DNA from 4 places in the Ruegeria sp. BHSC029 genome. Region 4 is predicted to be linked to each of the others. Evidence: riboswitches for the same ligand, from Rfam matches in the RefSeq annotation. Region 4 holds a riboswitch; each other region holds the start of a gene.
What was found. A riboswitch is a leader RNA that binds a small molecule or an ion and turns the genes downstream of it on or off. The one in region 4 is predicted to bind cobalamin.
Positions count from the first base shown of each region.

Region 1: linked by a shared signal. The riboswitch ahead of AC2FML_RS05690 (CbtB domain-containing protein) and the one ahead of AC2FML_RS16315 (DUF1636 family protein) in region 4 are both predicted to bind cobalamin.
Region 2: linked by a shared signal. The riboswitch ahead of AC2FML_RS12810 (hypothetical protein) and the one ahead of AC2FML_RS16315 (DUF1636 family protein) in region 4 are both predicted to bind cobalamin.
Region 3: linked by a shared signal. The riboswitch ahead of AC2FML_RS05620 (DUF1636 family protein) and the one ahead of AC2FML_RS16315 (DUF1636 family protein) in region 4 are both predicted to bind cobalamin.

Region 1 is NZ_JBXWRU010000002.1:400,528-403,729, reverse strand. It holds gene AC2FML_RS05700 (hypothetical protein) at 1-332, opposite strand, end outside; gene AC2FML_RS05695 (CbtA family protein) at 397-1,095, opposite strand; gene AC2FML_RS05690 (CbtB domain-containing protein) at 1,100-1,270, opposite strand; cobalamin riboswitch at 1,307-1,515, opposite strand; gene cobF (precorrin-6A synthase (deacetylating)) at 1,559-2,302, opposite strand; gene cobA (uroporphyrinogen-III C-methyltransferase) at 2,295-3,023, opposite strand; gene AC2FML_RS05675 (cobyrinic acid a,c-diamide synthase CobB) at 3,020-3,202, opposite strand, start outside.
Region 2 is NZ_JBXWRU010000004.1:552,486-555,687, forward strand. It holds gene AC2FML_RS12800 (DNA polymerase III subunit gamma/tau) at 1-210, opposite strand, end outside; gene AC2FML_RS12805 (protein-tyrosine phosphatase family protein) at 366-869, shown strand; gene AC2FML_RS12810 (hypothetical protein) at 873-1,280, opposite strand; cobalamin riboswitch at 1,367-1,584, opposite strand; gene AC2FML_RS12815 (TetR/AcrR family transcriptional regulator) at 1,613-2,146, opposite strand; gene AC2FML_RS12820 (alpha/beta hydrolase family protein) at 2,270-3,127, shown strand.
Region 3 is NZ_JBXWRU010000002.1:386,786-389,987, forward strand. It holds gene AC2FML_RS05610 (NAD(P)-dependent oxidoreductase) at 1-228, opposite strand, end outside; gene AC2FML_RS05615 (LysR family transcriptional regulator) at 337-1,212, shown strand; cobalamin riboswitch at 1,285-1,489, shown strand; gene AC2FML_RS05620 (DUF1636 family protein) at 1,572-1,955, shown strand; gene cobW (cobalamin biosynthesis protein CobW) at 1,958-3,013, shown strand; gene cobN (cobaltochelatase subunit CobN) at 3,020-3,202, shown strand, end outside.
Region 4 is NZ_JBXWRU010000006.1:268,500-271,701, forward strand. It holds gene AC2FML_RS16305 (ABC transporter substrate-binding protein) at 1-680, opposite strand, end outside; gene AC2FML_RS16310 (ABC transporter ATP-binding protein) at 677-1,483, opposite strand; gene AC2FML_RS16315 (DUF1636 family protein) at 1,480-1,878, opposite strand; cobalamin riboswitch at 1,982-2,189, opposite strand; gene AC2FML_RS16320 (hypothetical protein) at 2,835-3,134, shown strand.

The DNA.
Region 1 (3,202 bases), on a different contig from region 4:
ACATAGACATGCGCATGGCCTTCGCCGGGCTTGTTGTCCAGCGAGGCGTTCTCCGGCGAGAAGCGGAAGTTTTTTGGCATCACATGCAGGTTCCAACCCGCCATCGGGTCGGGGGAGACGGCGATCTCCAGCCCCAGCGCGTCCGGTCCGGCGGGCAGGTTGATGGCGGCGCTGTGGTCATGGGCCTTGGCCTCGGCGTGATGGCCGCCATGTTGGGCGGGGTCGGAATGGTCGTGGCCATCGAAGGTGACGCCGTTGGCCGCGGCCAGCACGAACCCGGCACCCCCACCAAAGACCAGACCGATCGCGAAAAGAGCAAGCGAGCGTGTCATCATGTTTCCTTGAAAAGCAAATGACCCGCCGGTTGGGCGCCGGCGGGTCGTGGGATTTCGGAGATCAGGCCGCGGCTTCGACGCGCTTGCCCTCGCTTTGCCAGAAATACCCGGCAAACGAACCCAGCAGCACCCAGGCCACAAGGCCGACGCCAAAGGCGCGTGCTGCGAACAGGGCCCCGATCTCGGTCGGAACCGGCCCGGTGAACACGTCGGGTTCCGGCGCGCCGATCAGGTGCGGGGCCATCAACAGCACGGCCGCAACCAGATAGCTGACGATGTTGCCACCAAAGGCGATCAGCCACATGGCCACACCAGCAGCCGCGACGGTTGCCCACCACCAGATCTGCCGCGCGAACACGTCGGCTGCGGCAACACCCGGAACCTCGGGGGCCAGGGTGAAGCCCGGCGCCAGGTGAAAGGCGATGAAACCGGCCAGGCCCCACAGCACGCCCGTGCGCCCGTCAACAGGGTGGCCTTGCGCATCGGCCAGCGACATCAGGGCGACCAGAACCAGCGCATAGCCGGTATAGGTCAGCATGGTGAACACCACGCTCAGCCCGTCGCGGGTCAGGTCCGAGAACATGCCCGGCAGTTCGGGATGGGCCGAGACGGCTTCGGCTCCGAAATGCACCAGCTCTCCGGATTCATAGAGTTCAGCATGCAGCAACACGGGCTGCACGAATACCAACTGCAGCAGGGCGACGATCAACCCGGCTGCAGCACCAGCGAACAACGCGCTGGTCAGAATGCGACTGAACATTGGTTTAGTGGCAGGGGAAGCCGGTTGCGTGGCGCACGTCATGCGCGGCGTCATGCAGCGCCGATGCCTGAACGTGACCAGCCAAGGTGATGATCCCCAGGCCTAGGGCTGCCGCGAACACTGCCGAAAGAATGCCAGCGCGTGCCGTTGATGCGGTTTGCGTTTGTGTCGTCATTTTCTGTCCTCCTGTGCCGCCGCACCCGACGGCCGGTGTTTCATTGTTCGCCTGGCAGGTCTCCTGGCTTGCGGGTCAGCGCCTCTGTTCGCCTTCCCCCCGAACGGATCGGGAGTGGCTGGTTGAACAGGGCTCACCGCTTACAGTCGCGGGGGCGGCTTCGGATTTGACCTGCGCGCAGGCCGCACCAAATTCCCTCTTAGCATCCGGATGTCTCCGGCAGGACCAGACCCGTCCATTTAGACGTGAATGCCGCTGTGGCGCAATCGCCATTTGCGACCTTTCGCGTCAATTCCCGCGCTTTTTCAGAACATAGATATCCATGATCCACCCGTGCCAGGCGCGGGCCTCGGTGCGGGTGCGCAGGATCTCATCGGCCACATCGGCCAGCAGACCTTTGATCAGGATCTGCTCGGGCATACCCACGTAAGCCCCCCACCAGATGTCAAAATCGGCCATGTCCAGCATCTGGAACGAACATTCGCCATCCAGCATCACCGCAACCGTATCGGCGTCGCTGGGCCAGCCCTCGTCGCGGATGCGCCGGCCGGTGGTGACCAGATAAGGCGCGCCGATCTCGTTGATTGGCATGGCATGGGCCGCCGTCAGCGCCTGCAGCGCCGTGATGCCGGGTATCACCGTGGTGTTCGGCTGCGGGTCCAGCCGCGCCGCGATTCGCAGCGAACTGTCATAGAGCGACGGGTCGCCCCAGATCAGCAGGGCGACGGTGCGCGCCTTGGGGTGCCGGGCCATCGCCTCCTGCCAGCGCAGGCCGATCGCGTCGTGCCATTCATCCACGCCGCGCAGGTAGCCATCTTGCGACCGGCGCTCGGGGATGTCGAAATAGGCGATTTGGGGCGGTGTGCCGGTGACCTTGCGGATGATTTCCTCGCGCACGCCGGCCAGATCGGCCTTGTTGGCGCCCTTGCGCGGGATCAGGATCAGATCGGCCGCGCGGATCGCCTGCGCGCCCTGAAAGGTCACGTGGTCCGGGTTGCCGGTGCCGATCCCGATCAAGACCAGATCAATCATCGTCGAACTCCGCCAGCGGACCATAGAGGATCAGCGCTGGCGCGGTGCCGATCTCGGAACCCAGGCGCTCGGCCAAGGCACCGACGGTGGACCGGTGCAGCGACTGCTCAGGCGTCGAGACCGACTCGGCCATCAGCGCGGGGGTATCCAGCGGCAGCCCATGCGCGTGCAGCGCGCCGGCTAGCAGGGGAAAGGTGCGCTTGCCCATGAACACCACCGTCGTCGCACCCGGGTCGGCCAGCGCGGGCAGGTTCAAGTCCTCGGGAAGCTTCCCGCTGACATCGTGGCCGGTGACGAACTGCACGCGCCGCGCGGTCAGCCGCCGGGTCAGCGGGATGCCTGCCGCGGCAGCCGCGGCAATGGCTGAGGGGATGCCCGGAATGATCTCGTAGGCGACCCCGGCAGCGCGCAGGGCCACCAGTTCCTCCTCTAGCCGTCCGAACAGGCCGCCATCGCCCGATTTCAGCCGCACGATCCGCTGGCCGGTCTGGGCGTACTCGACCAGCAGGCGGCTGACATGGTCCTGCTTGGGCGAGGGCCGCCCGGCGCGCTTGCCCACGCCCACAAGGTCGGCCTCCTTGCGCGCATGGCTCAGGATCGGCCCGCTGCTGAGATCGTCGAACAGTACCGCATCGGCCTTTTGCAGCCGGTCCACGGCCTTGAGGGTCAACAATTCCGGGTCGCCGGGACCGGACCCGATGAAGGAAACGAAACCGCTCATGCGCTGGCCTCTGCGATCAGATGGAAGAACGTACCGGTGACATGTCCGCGGCGCGATCCGGTCTGCGGACCTTCGGCGCCTTCGGCGTCAAAAACCCGTGCCAAGGGCACGTCGGGCTGCTCGACGATCGAGGAATAGTGGAACTCGTGCCCCCGCAGCGCGGTCCCGGCCGAGAACCC
Region 2 (3,202 bases), on a different contig from region 4:
GCAGTTCATGCCCTTGGCGATGATCCGGGCCGTGGTCGTCTTGCCGGTGCCGCGGATGCCGGTCATGATGAAGGCCTGCGCGATCCGGTCCGCCTCGAACGCGTTTTTCAGCGTGCGCACCATGGCATCCTGACCGACCAGGTCGGCAAAGGTTTCCGGGCGGTATTTTCGGGCGAGAACCTGATAGGCGGGGCTGGACTGTGTGGTCATGTCTGCTCTGACGGATTCGTACTGACGATGCAGGGTAGAGTTCCAGGTGCCCCGCGTCCACAGCACCGGTGCAGGTTTTTCGCTTTGGCGAGCGCGCGGTGTGAGGCATACTGCGCGGATCAATTTCAATCAGCCAGTTTCGGGGGGAACGTCTGATGACAAATCTTGTGGTTCATGCATTGCAGGTGGGCGGCGGTACGCTGGCCCTTACCTCGGTTCCCGGCGGTGGCGGCGACTATGAGGGAGATCTGGACCTGATTTCAGCCTGGGCGCCGGGGCTGGTGATTTCGATGACAACCCTTGCCGAACTGGTTTCTGTGGGTGCGGGCGAATTGGGCTGTGACATTCATCGGCGCGCCTGTCGGTGGGCGCATCTTCCGGTCGCCGACTTCTCGGCGCCGTCGACCGAGATATCCGGCCGATGGCCCGAAGTCAGCGCCGCCGCCCGCCATGCGCTGTCGGGCGGCGGGCGGGTACTGGTCCACTGCCGGGGCGGTTGTGGGCGGTCTGGCATGGTTGTTCTGCGCTTGATGATCGAGAGCGGCGAGCAGCCGGAACAGGCCCTGAAACGCCTGCGGGCCGTACGCCCCTGCGCGGTTGAGACTGATGCTCAGATGGACTGGGCCGTCGCCCCAGCGCGCGAGGCACTGGCGACCTGACATTCAGGCGGTTGCGCGGAACTCGCGCTCGGCCCTGACCACGGGCATGATCGCCGTGGCCTGCAGCATCGCACAGGGTCGATCACTGATGACCTGCGCAGGCAGGGCGTCGCTCTGGTCGTCAAACAGCATGTCGGCGTAGGTATCAAGGCAGTCGGACGGGGTGTCGGCGGCCGCTCCGCAATACACGCGGATCCGTTCGGGACGTGCATCGAACCGCGCCGTGCAGCCATGTTCGCAATGGGCCAGTTCGCTACTGCCTTCCACTTGGAAGTCGGGGGATGTAGCCGCCTGCGCCGTCGCCATTGCCTGCGCGATGGCCCGTGCCATGCGCGCCAATGCCGGGCAGGTCTTTCCGGTGCGCTGGCAGATGGTTGCCGCGAATTCATGGGTATCGGTCTTCCAAATCATGTTGCGCCCTCCGCGCGCTGGGCGAGGTGGATTTGGACAGACGCCGGTTTCAAGGCCAGACCCTGCCCGGACACCCCGTCCGAGTTTCGGTTTCACGTTTGATGGCAGGTCTCCTGACTTGCGGGTCTTTGCTTTGCCGACCTTCCCAACCTTGCGGTCAGTGGTATTTAGGCATCGCTCTCCGCCTACAGTTGCGGGGGCAGTCGCGGCCTTGGTCCGCTCCGGAGTTCCGGGTTGGACCGCACCGTGTTCCCTTTTCATCCCGGACCGAAACGGCACGGGAACCATCCCCTCATCGCTAGCGGTGTATCCGGGATCGAGTCAAGACGGTTTCAGCCCGGTTGCCGGAGTGAGTCCCAAGGGAGCAGATCAGGCAGTCTGCGCAGCACATTCGAATCCCTGCGGGCACGGGCCAATTGCCAGCCGCCTTGCATCACGATGAACAGGGTGTCCGCAGCATTTTCAGGGTCGGAAACTCCGAACCGCGCGGCGTGGTTTCGAACTTCGATGATCCAGCTTTCATACAGACGGTCTGCATGTTCCCGAAACGCGCGGTTGTCGGGGCTTTCGAACAGGGTGGCGGCGATCGGGCAGGTCTCCCATTGGGCCGAGGTGTCGAACAGCTTCGCGATCTTGTGGCACAGGGTGGTGACCCCGTCGCGAAAATCCGCGGCGTCGTCGAATGCCGCAGCGATCATGCTCAACATCCCGTCCGAGGCCCAACTGGCCGCCGCCAGGGCCAGATCCGGCTTGCCCTTTGGAAAATGGTGATAAAGCGAACCCTTGGGGGCTTGCGCTTCGGCCAGCAATTCCGCCAGACCGACACCGTTATAGCCCGAGCGCTGGAACAGTCGGGCGGCAGTCACGATCAGGCGATCTTTGGTGTTTGGTGGACGTTGGGTCATGCAGGCCAAATATTGACAGGCCTAGACCAATTGGTCCAGACACAAAGTATTAGACCGATCGGTCCAGAGTGTTTGGAGGCAAAGATGTTGGATTCGCAGCACGCGGTTGACGTGGAAGACTTTAAGTTTCCGTCGGGCCAGACCCAGCTGGCGGCGCGGCTTTACACTCCGGCGGTCGAGCCGCAAACCGTTGTTGTGCTGAACGGCGCAACAGGAGTGCCACGTGACTACTATCAGCACTTTGCTCGCTGGCTGGCCGCCGAGCGCGGTATGGCTTGCCTGACATATGATTACCGGGATTTCGAGCATTCGCTGACCGGGCGGCTGAAAGACTCGAAGGCCACGATGGCGGACTGGGCGCTGATCGACATGCCCGCAGCGCGTGCCGAGATGCGCCGTCGATACCCGCAGGCAAAACTGTGGGTGATCGGGCATTCGGTCGGTGGAATGCTGGGTCCGCTGCAACCGGAAATCGAACAGATCGACCGGATGATCTGTGTGTGCGCAGGTTTGGTGACGGTGGCCGATCACCCGTGGCCCTACAAGGGCTTGGCGACTCTGTTCTGGTATGGCCACGTGCCACCTCTGGTGCGTCTTCTGGGGTACCTGCCGGGGAAACTTCTGGGATTCGGAGCCGATTTGCCGGCGGGCGTCTATTGGCAATGGCGCAAGTGGTGTACATCGCCCACCAGCTATCTGCCCGAATTGGGAGACACGCTTCCCCAAGCGGATTGGAGTCGGGCGAACGCCACGGCGGATATCATTGCGTTCGAGGATGACCAGACTGTGCCACCGCCCGCCGTCTGGCGGCTGGCTGAACTCTATGGTCCGACCGCCCGTCGGCATTTGTTGGAGCCGAGGGATTTCGGACTGTCCGAAATCGGTCATATCGGCGCCTTCGCCCGGCGCAGCAGTGCCGTTTGGCCGCGATTGATCGCCTGACCCGCCCGCAAGCGCGGTTTTCAGGAACAACGACGAAATACAGAGGTTGGATTGACCGGGCCGAATACGTGGCGC
Region 3 (3,202 bases), on a different contig from region 4:
CTGCTGCATCACCGCGTCCGAGGCAGCCGGCGACGGCAGGCAGGTGATGACCGCATCGCAATCGCGCATCATCTGGGCCGGGCTTTCACCGGCTTTTGCTCCCTTGGCGGCGAACTCCGCCACAAGATCGGGGTTCAGGTCGTGTACCGTCAGGTCGATACCGTTGCGCAGCAGCGACCCCGACAGCTTGCCCCCCACATTGCCCAAACCGATGAAACCGACCTTCATGTTCTGCCCTCCCGCAGGCGCAATTTCGTTGACACGAGTATTTCCGTTGCCCATCGACAAAAGAAACGAATAATAAGTCAATCTAAATGCAAAATATTTTGGTGCTGAATGGACCGCCTGCCCAATCCGGCCTGGCTGCGCAGCTTCGAAGCCGCCGCCCGCCATCTGAATTTCACCACCGCCGCGCAGGAACTGGGCCTGACCCAGACGGCAGTGTCGCTGCATATCCGCTCGCTCGAGGCGGACCTCGGGCAGCCGCTTTTTGCCCGCAACGCCCGACACCTGTCGCTGACCGAGCTGGGCCAGTCCTATGCGCTGACCGTGCGCCGGGCGCTGTCGGATATTGCGCTGTCCACCAACAGCTTGTTCGGCCCCGCCTCGCGGCAGGCGCTGACCATCCGGGCGGCGATATCGACGATGACCTACTGGATCGCGGCCGAGCTGCCCGCGTTCAGCGCCCAGCACCCCGAGATCCCGGTGCGGCTGGTGTCACATATCTGGAACGACTCGGCCGCGCCTGCGGATGTGGACGTGGAAATCCGGCTGGGCTATGGCGACTGGCCCGGAGTTGCGGCCGAACAGCTGTGCTCGGAACGGCTGGTGCCCGTCTGCCGGGCGCAGGACCCGGCGCCAGACCTGCAAAACGGCCCGTTGATTCACATTCTGGGGTATGAGGACAACTGGGCGCGGTACTTCGAGGCCACGGGCACCGACCTGCCCGACCGCCCCGCGCGTAATTCGGCGGATACGACCGTCACGGCGCTGCAACTGGTGATGGCCGGCGCTGGCTATGCCACCGTTCTGGAGCGGTTCGCGCGCAACGCCATCGCCCAGGGCGCGCCGATCCGGGTTGCGGGGCCGGCGATTCCCTTTGCCCAGTCGCATTATCTGATCCGCAGCGTCAGCGCGGCGCCTCCGTCCATCCCTGCCCAGTTGTTCCTGGCCTGGCTGCGCGACCGGCTGGCCGGAGATGCCGCGGATTGATCCCGGCAAGTCGCTTTTTCGATCCGACGCGAGGCACTTGGCCCCGCGCGCTTGACAACCCCCCTGCCCGTGCCGCATGTCGCTTGCGTTGGTGTCTGTGCAAGCAGATGAAAAGGGAATGCGTCAGCGGTTTTCCGTCAAACGCAGCCGCCCCCGCGACCGTGACCGGAGAGGGTGCCCAAATGCCACTGGCCGCAGGCCGGGAAGGCGGGACATCCGACAGAGCGCCGCTCTGACATCCGCAAGCCGGGAGACCTGCCAACGCCCGAAGACAAACCGGACGGGGTGTTCCGGTGTCGGGCCCATGTCCGCAACGTGGCCCGCGCATACCCCGTCCCCCGACAACCGAGTGAGGGGGGATGAGAGACGTGACCGAGACCACACCAGTTGAACTGCTGGTCTGCACCACCTGCCGACGCGGGTTGCCCATCGAGGATGACGCCCAGCGCCCCGGCACGCTGCTGCACAAGGCGCTGGCCGCCGCCGACCTACCCGAGGGCATCACCCTGAAGCCGGTCGAATGCCTGTCGAACTGCGATCAGGGCTGCTCGATCGTTCTGCGCGGCGGGCCGTCGCGCTGGACCTTCGTCTATGAGAACCTGAACGAATCCGACCATGTCGAGATCATCGTCGAAGGCGCCACCAAATATCTGGCCGCCGATGATGGCCTTGTGAAATGGCGCGACCGCCCTGAACATTTCCGCAAGAACTGCGCCGCCCGCATTCCCCCGATTGGAGCCTGAGCATGAGCACCCTCGAAAAACTTCCCGTCACCGTCATCACCGGCTTTCTCGGCTCGGGCAAGACCACGCTGATCCGCCATCTGATGCAAAACCCGCAGGGCAAGCGGCTGGCCGTGGTGGTCAACGAATTCGGCGACGTGGGCGTCGATGGCGAAATCCTGAAAAGCTGCGCGATCCCCGACTGCCCGGCGGAAAACATCATGGAACTGGCCAATGGCTGCATCTGCTGCACCGTGGCCGATGACTTCATCCCCACGATCGAGGCGCTGATGGCGCTCGACCCGCGCCCCGATCACATCCTGATCGAAACCAGCGGTCTGGCCCTGCCGAAACCGCTGCTCAAGGCGTTCGACTGGCCCGACATCCGTTCCAAGATCACCGTGGACGGCGTGATCGCTCTGGCCGATGCCGAGGCCGTGGCCGCAGGCCGCTTCGCCCCGAATGTCGCGGCGGTGGATGCCCAGCGCATGGCCGATGACTCGATCGACCACGAAACGCCCCTGTCCGAGGTGTTCGAGGATCAGATCTCGTGCGCCGACATCATCCTGCTGACCAAGCCTGACCTGGCCGGCCCCGAAGGCGTGGCCAAGGCGCGCGAGATCATCGCCGCCGAGGCGCCCCGCCCCCTGCCCGTGGTCGAAGTGGCCGAGGGTGCGGTGGACGTGCGCGTGGTGCTGGGGCTGGAGGCCGCAGCCGAAGACGACATGGACGCCCGCCCCTCGCATCACGATGGCCATGACGACCACGAACATGACGATTTCGAAAGCATTGTGGTCGAGCTGCCAGAACAGACCGACCCGGCGCAGCTGGTCGCCAATATCGAGCGTCTGGCGAACGAGCTGAACATCCTGCGGGTCAAGGGCTATGCCGCCGTTCAGGGCAAGCCGATGCGCCTGCTGGTCCAGGCGGTCGGCGCGCGGGTGCGGCACCAGTATGACCGCCCGTGGAAACCCGAGGAAGAGCGCCGCTCGCGCCTTGTGGTCATCGCCGAGCATGACGACATCGACGAGGCCGCGATCCGCGGCATCCTGACGGGCGTCACCGAGGCCGCCGAGTAAGCACCGATGCACGTCGTCTTCCGCGAAAGCCACGGGCTCGAAGAAACCGAGACCCCGACCGATCTGGGCCAGAGCCCGGCGGATCTGGTGGTGCTGTCCTTTTCGGACAGCGACCTGGGTGCTTTCGCGGCCGGCTGGCATCGCGGCGGCGGGCCCGAGGGGCGGATGCCCTCGTTGCGGCTGGCCAAC
Region 4 (3,202 bases):
TCCATGATGTTGACGCCGCCTGCGGCCTCGATCAGAGCGGTCGGCATGGCATAGCGGCCGGCAGTGAACGGCGTATCCTCGCCGCTGTCATAGACAAAGACACGCAGCGGCTCGTCCGAAGGATTCAGGCTGAATGTGATCTCAGCAAGTTCGGCCTTATATCCCTGGACCAGCTTTTGCGCCCTGTCTTCGACACCGAAGATACGACCGAGGTTCAGAAGATCGTTGTACATGTCGCTCATGCTGGCTTTGGGCTTGTCGCCGATATGGATGCAGCTTTCAGTCAGTTCGTAGACTTTGATCCCGAAAGGTTCGAGCGTCTCTGGCGTCACCTCGCCACCCACTTTCATCCCGTAGTTCCAGCCCGCGAAATAGAAATCGGCATCTGCGCCGACCAGCACCTCTTTGCTGGGATACTTGGCCGACAGCTCGGGCAGCTGCTGCACTCCGGCGCGCATGTCCTCGTCCAACGTCTTCCAGCCGGAAATGCCGGTATATCCCACCATTCGGTCGGCCAGGCCCAGCACCAGCATCATTTCCGTCAGGTTCACGTCGTTCGAGATCGCCGCCTTGGGCGGTTCGTCAAAGGTGACGGTTCGATTGCAACTTTGCACGGTGGTTTCCGCGATCGCGGTATTGGCGGCCAAAGCCAAGCCCAGGACTAGGGTGGTCGGTTTCATTCCAAGCTTCCTTCTGGTTGGGGATTGGGGAGTTGATAGGTCAGGTGAGGTTTGTGACTGAGGCTGAGTTGCTCTTGCCGGGCGGTGACATCGAACGTGTCAGAGACCAGCCTGTCACTCAGCACTGTCTGGGTTGGGCCAAAGCCGCAGGGTCGACCGTTCTTCAGAATCAGAACACGGTCGCAGACATCGGCGGCCAGGTTCAGATCGTGCAGCGAGGTGACGATCGTCAGGTCGAGGTCCCGGATCAGCCGCAACACCTCTAGCTGGTTGCGGATGTCCAGGTGGTTGGTAGGCTCGTCCAGCACAAGAATCCGGGGCTCTTGGGCAAGGGCGCGGGCGACCATCACACGCTGACGCTCGCCGCCGGACAGAGTGGCCAGCCCACGGTCGGCAAACCCGTGCAGATCCATTCGGTGAAGCGCGGACTCGATGATCTGGTGGTCACGACTGCCGGGCGTGGACAGGCCTAACCGGTGCGGCACACGTCCCAACGCCACGATGTCGCGCACGGTCAGCGCGAAATCCGAGGGCTGCTCCTGCAGCACGGCGGCAACCTGACGCGCCAGCGCCCGGGGGGCCATTCTTTTGACGGACACGCCGTCCACCAGAATGTCGCCCGAGGACGGACGGTGATAGCCGTAGATCATCCGCAGAAGGGTTGTCTTGCCGGCACCGTTCGGCCCCACAACCCCCATGACCTGCCCGCGCATCAGCGCAAAACTGGTCTCGTGCAGCACCAACGGCGCTCGTTTTCGCGGCGCCCAGGTGACGGTATCCACCGACAGCAAAGGCGCGCTCATGAGGCGCAATCCGCATTTTCCGAAGACGCAGCCATCGCGGCTGGAATGCGGGCCAGCGTCGCGTGGCGAAGCCCGGCCGGGCGGTCGACCGAGCTGCACCATCCATCGCGCAACTGCTGGTACAGCCGGGCGAATTCCACCAATGCCCCGGTCTCTTCAGACGTCAGGCCGCCAAACAGGTAAGATGCCTTGCCCGGCGCGTGATAGGCGACGGTACAGGGTCGGGTGCACCCGGCCATGCAGGCCGCACCGGAAACGTCAAAACCTGCCAAACCGTCGTCTTCGGCCAGCGCGGCGCGCAATCGTCCGATCAGGTCAGGCCCGGGGCGTACGGCTGCGCCCTTGGGTCGGCAAGATAGGCAAACCGTGATGTGATGTGTTGATTGTCGGCTCACTTCGCCCTCCGCGAAATCGCGGGACGGAAAGGGAACCAGTCATGTCAGCGGCGCAAGCCGAAAATGCCATCTTGGCCTCCTTCCGGGACACCCCGCCCGGGTTGAGTTGCGTTTGATGATGGCAGGTCTCCTGACTCGCGATGTATGGCTTGCCCCGCCTTCCCAGACCTATCGGCCCAGTGGCATCCGGGGGTCGCACACCGCCTACAGTTGCGGGGGCAGTCACGGAATTGGCGTCAGAACGGCGCCGCACCGTATTCCCTTTTACCCGACCGCCGAAACGATCGGGAACCATCAGCGCAAATCTCATCCATGAGTCGGGTTGCACTGTCAACGACGTTCTGGGCGGGTGCGTAATGGAGGTATCCAGGCGACCCTTCGGCACCACCTGAGCGACAGACCGGGCCGAGAATCACGTCGTTTTGACCAACTGGATTAAGATAGCTCGGAAGGTCCCGAAACACGGCGGCGCAAGCGGGCCGACTGCCAAGCCTCCGTGAGCGGCCTCGCCTTTTCCCTTTGAATGCAGAAGCCTATCGTTGGAAAGCGTACAAAATTTACGCGCGGAAAAATCATTGATTTATCCTGTGATTGATTCAAACATACGAACTCGACACAACTTTAGCTTTACCTCCGTTGTTGTCGCTGTCGCCCGTTTCGTCGGGCCCTTCCGACTGCTGGAGTGAGTGCTGGCGGTCGGAAGGCATTTTACGAAGATCAGCGTTGGGAGGACGCAGTGCCGGGATTAAATTTACGAACCCTTCCGCGAAAGTTCGCACCGGTTTTTACCCATAATGTCATAACATCAGCACGCTTTGTTCACGGTCCCGGGGATCGGCAGAATATCTGTCTGCCAGCCATGTCATTGGCCGCAAAATCGGGGACCGCTTAGACGTGAGCGCGCAAAATAAGACCACCTATTCCAAAAGTATCAACAAATCTGTGAGGAGAAGAAAATGATTAACAAAGTCACGATGATTTCAGGCGCGACGTGTTTCGCACTGCTAGCGGCCTGCGACGACACCAGCACGTCTAGCGCACCTGCCGAACTGACACCCGCCCAACAGGCGTGTCTGCGAGACGTGGCCAAAACAACCAACAATTCGCAAGTGGTCGTGCTCTCATCCGCGTTCAGCGAGGCTGGAACACAAGTCACCGTTGGGGTTGGAGAGGATCGGGCTCCGTGGAATTGTATTGCCTACAGTGATGGCGCGACAGCTGGTATCGAGTTCCTGGGCGACGAAGGCGCGTTGTGACCCGTTTGATGCGTAGCCGAAATCGGCTGCGCAGCACTGGCTTGATACGCAGAGGTCCGGCTTGGTCT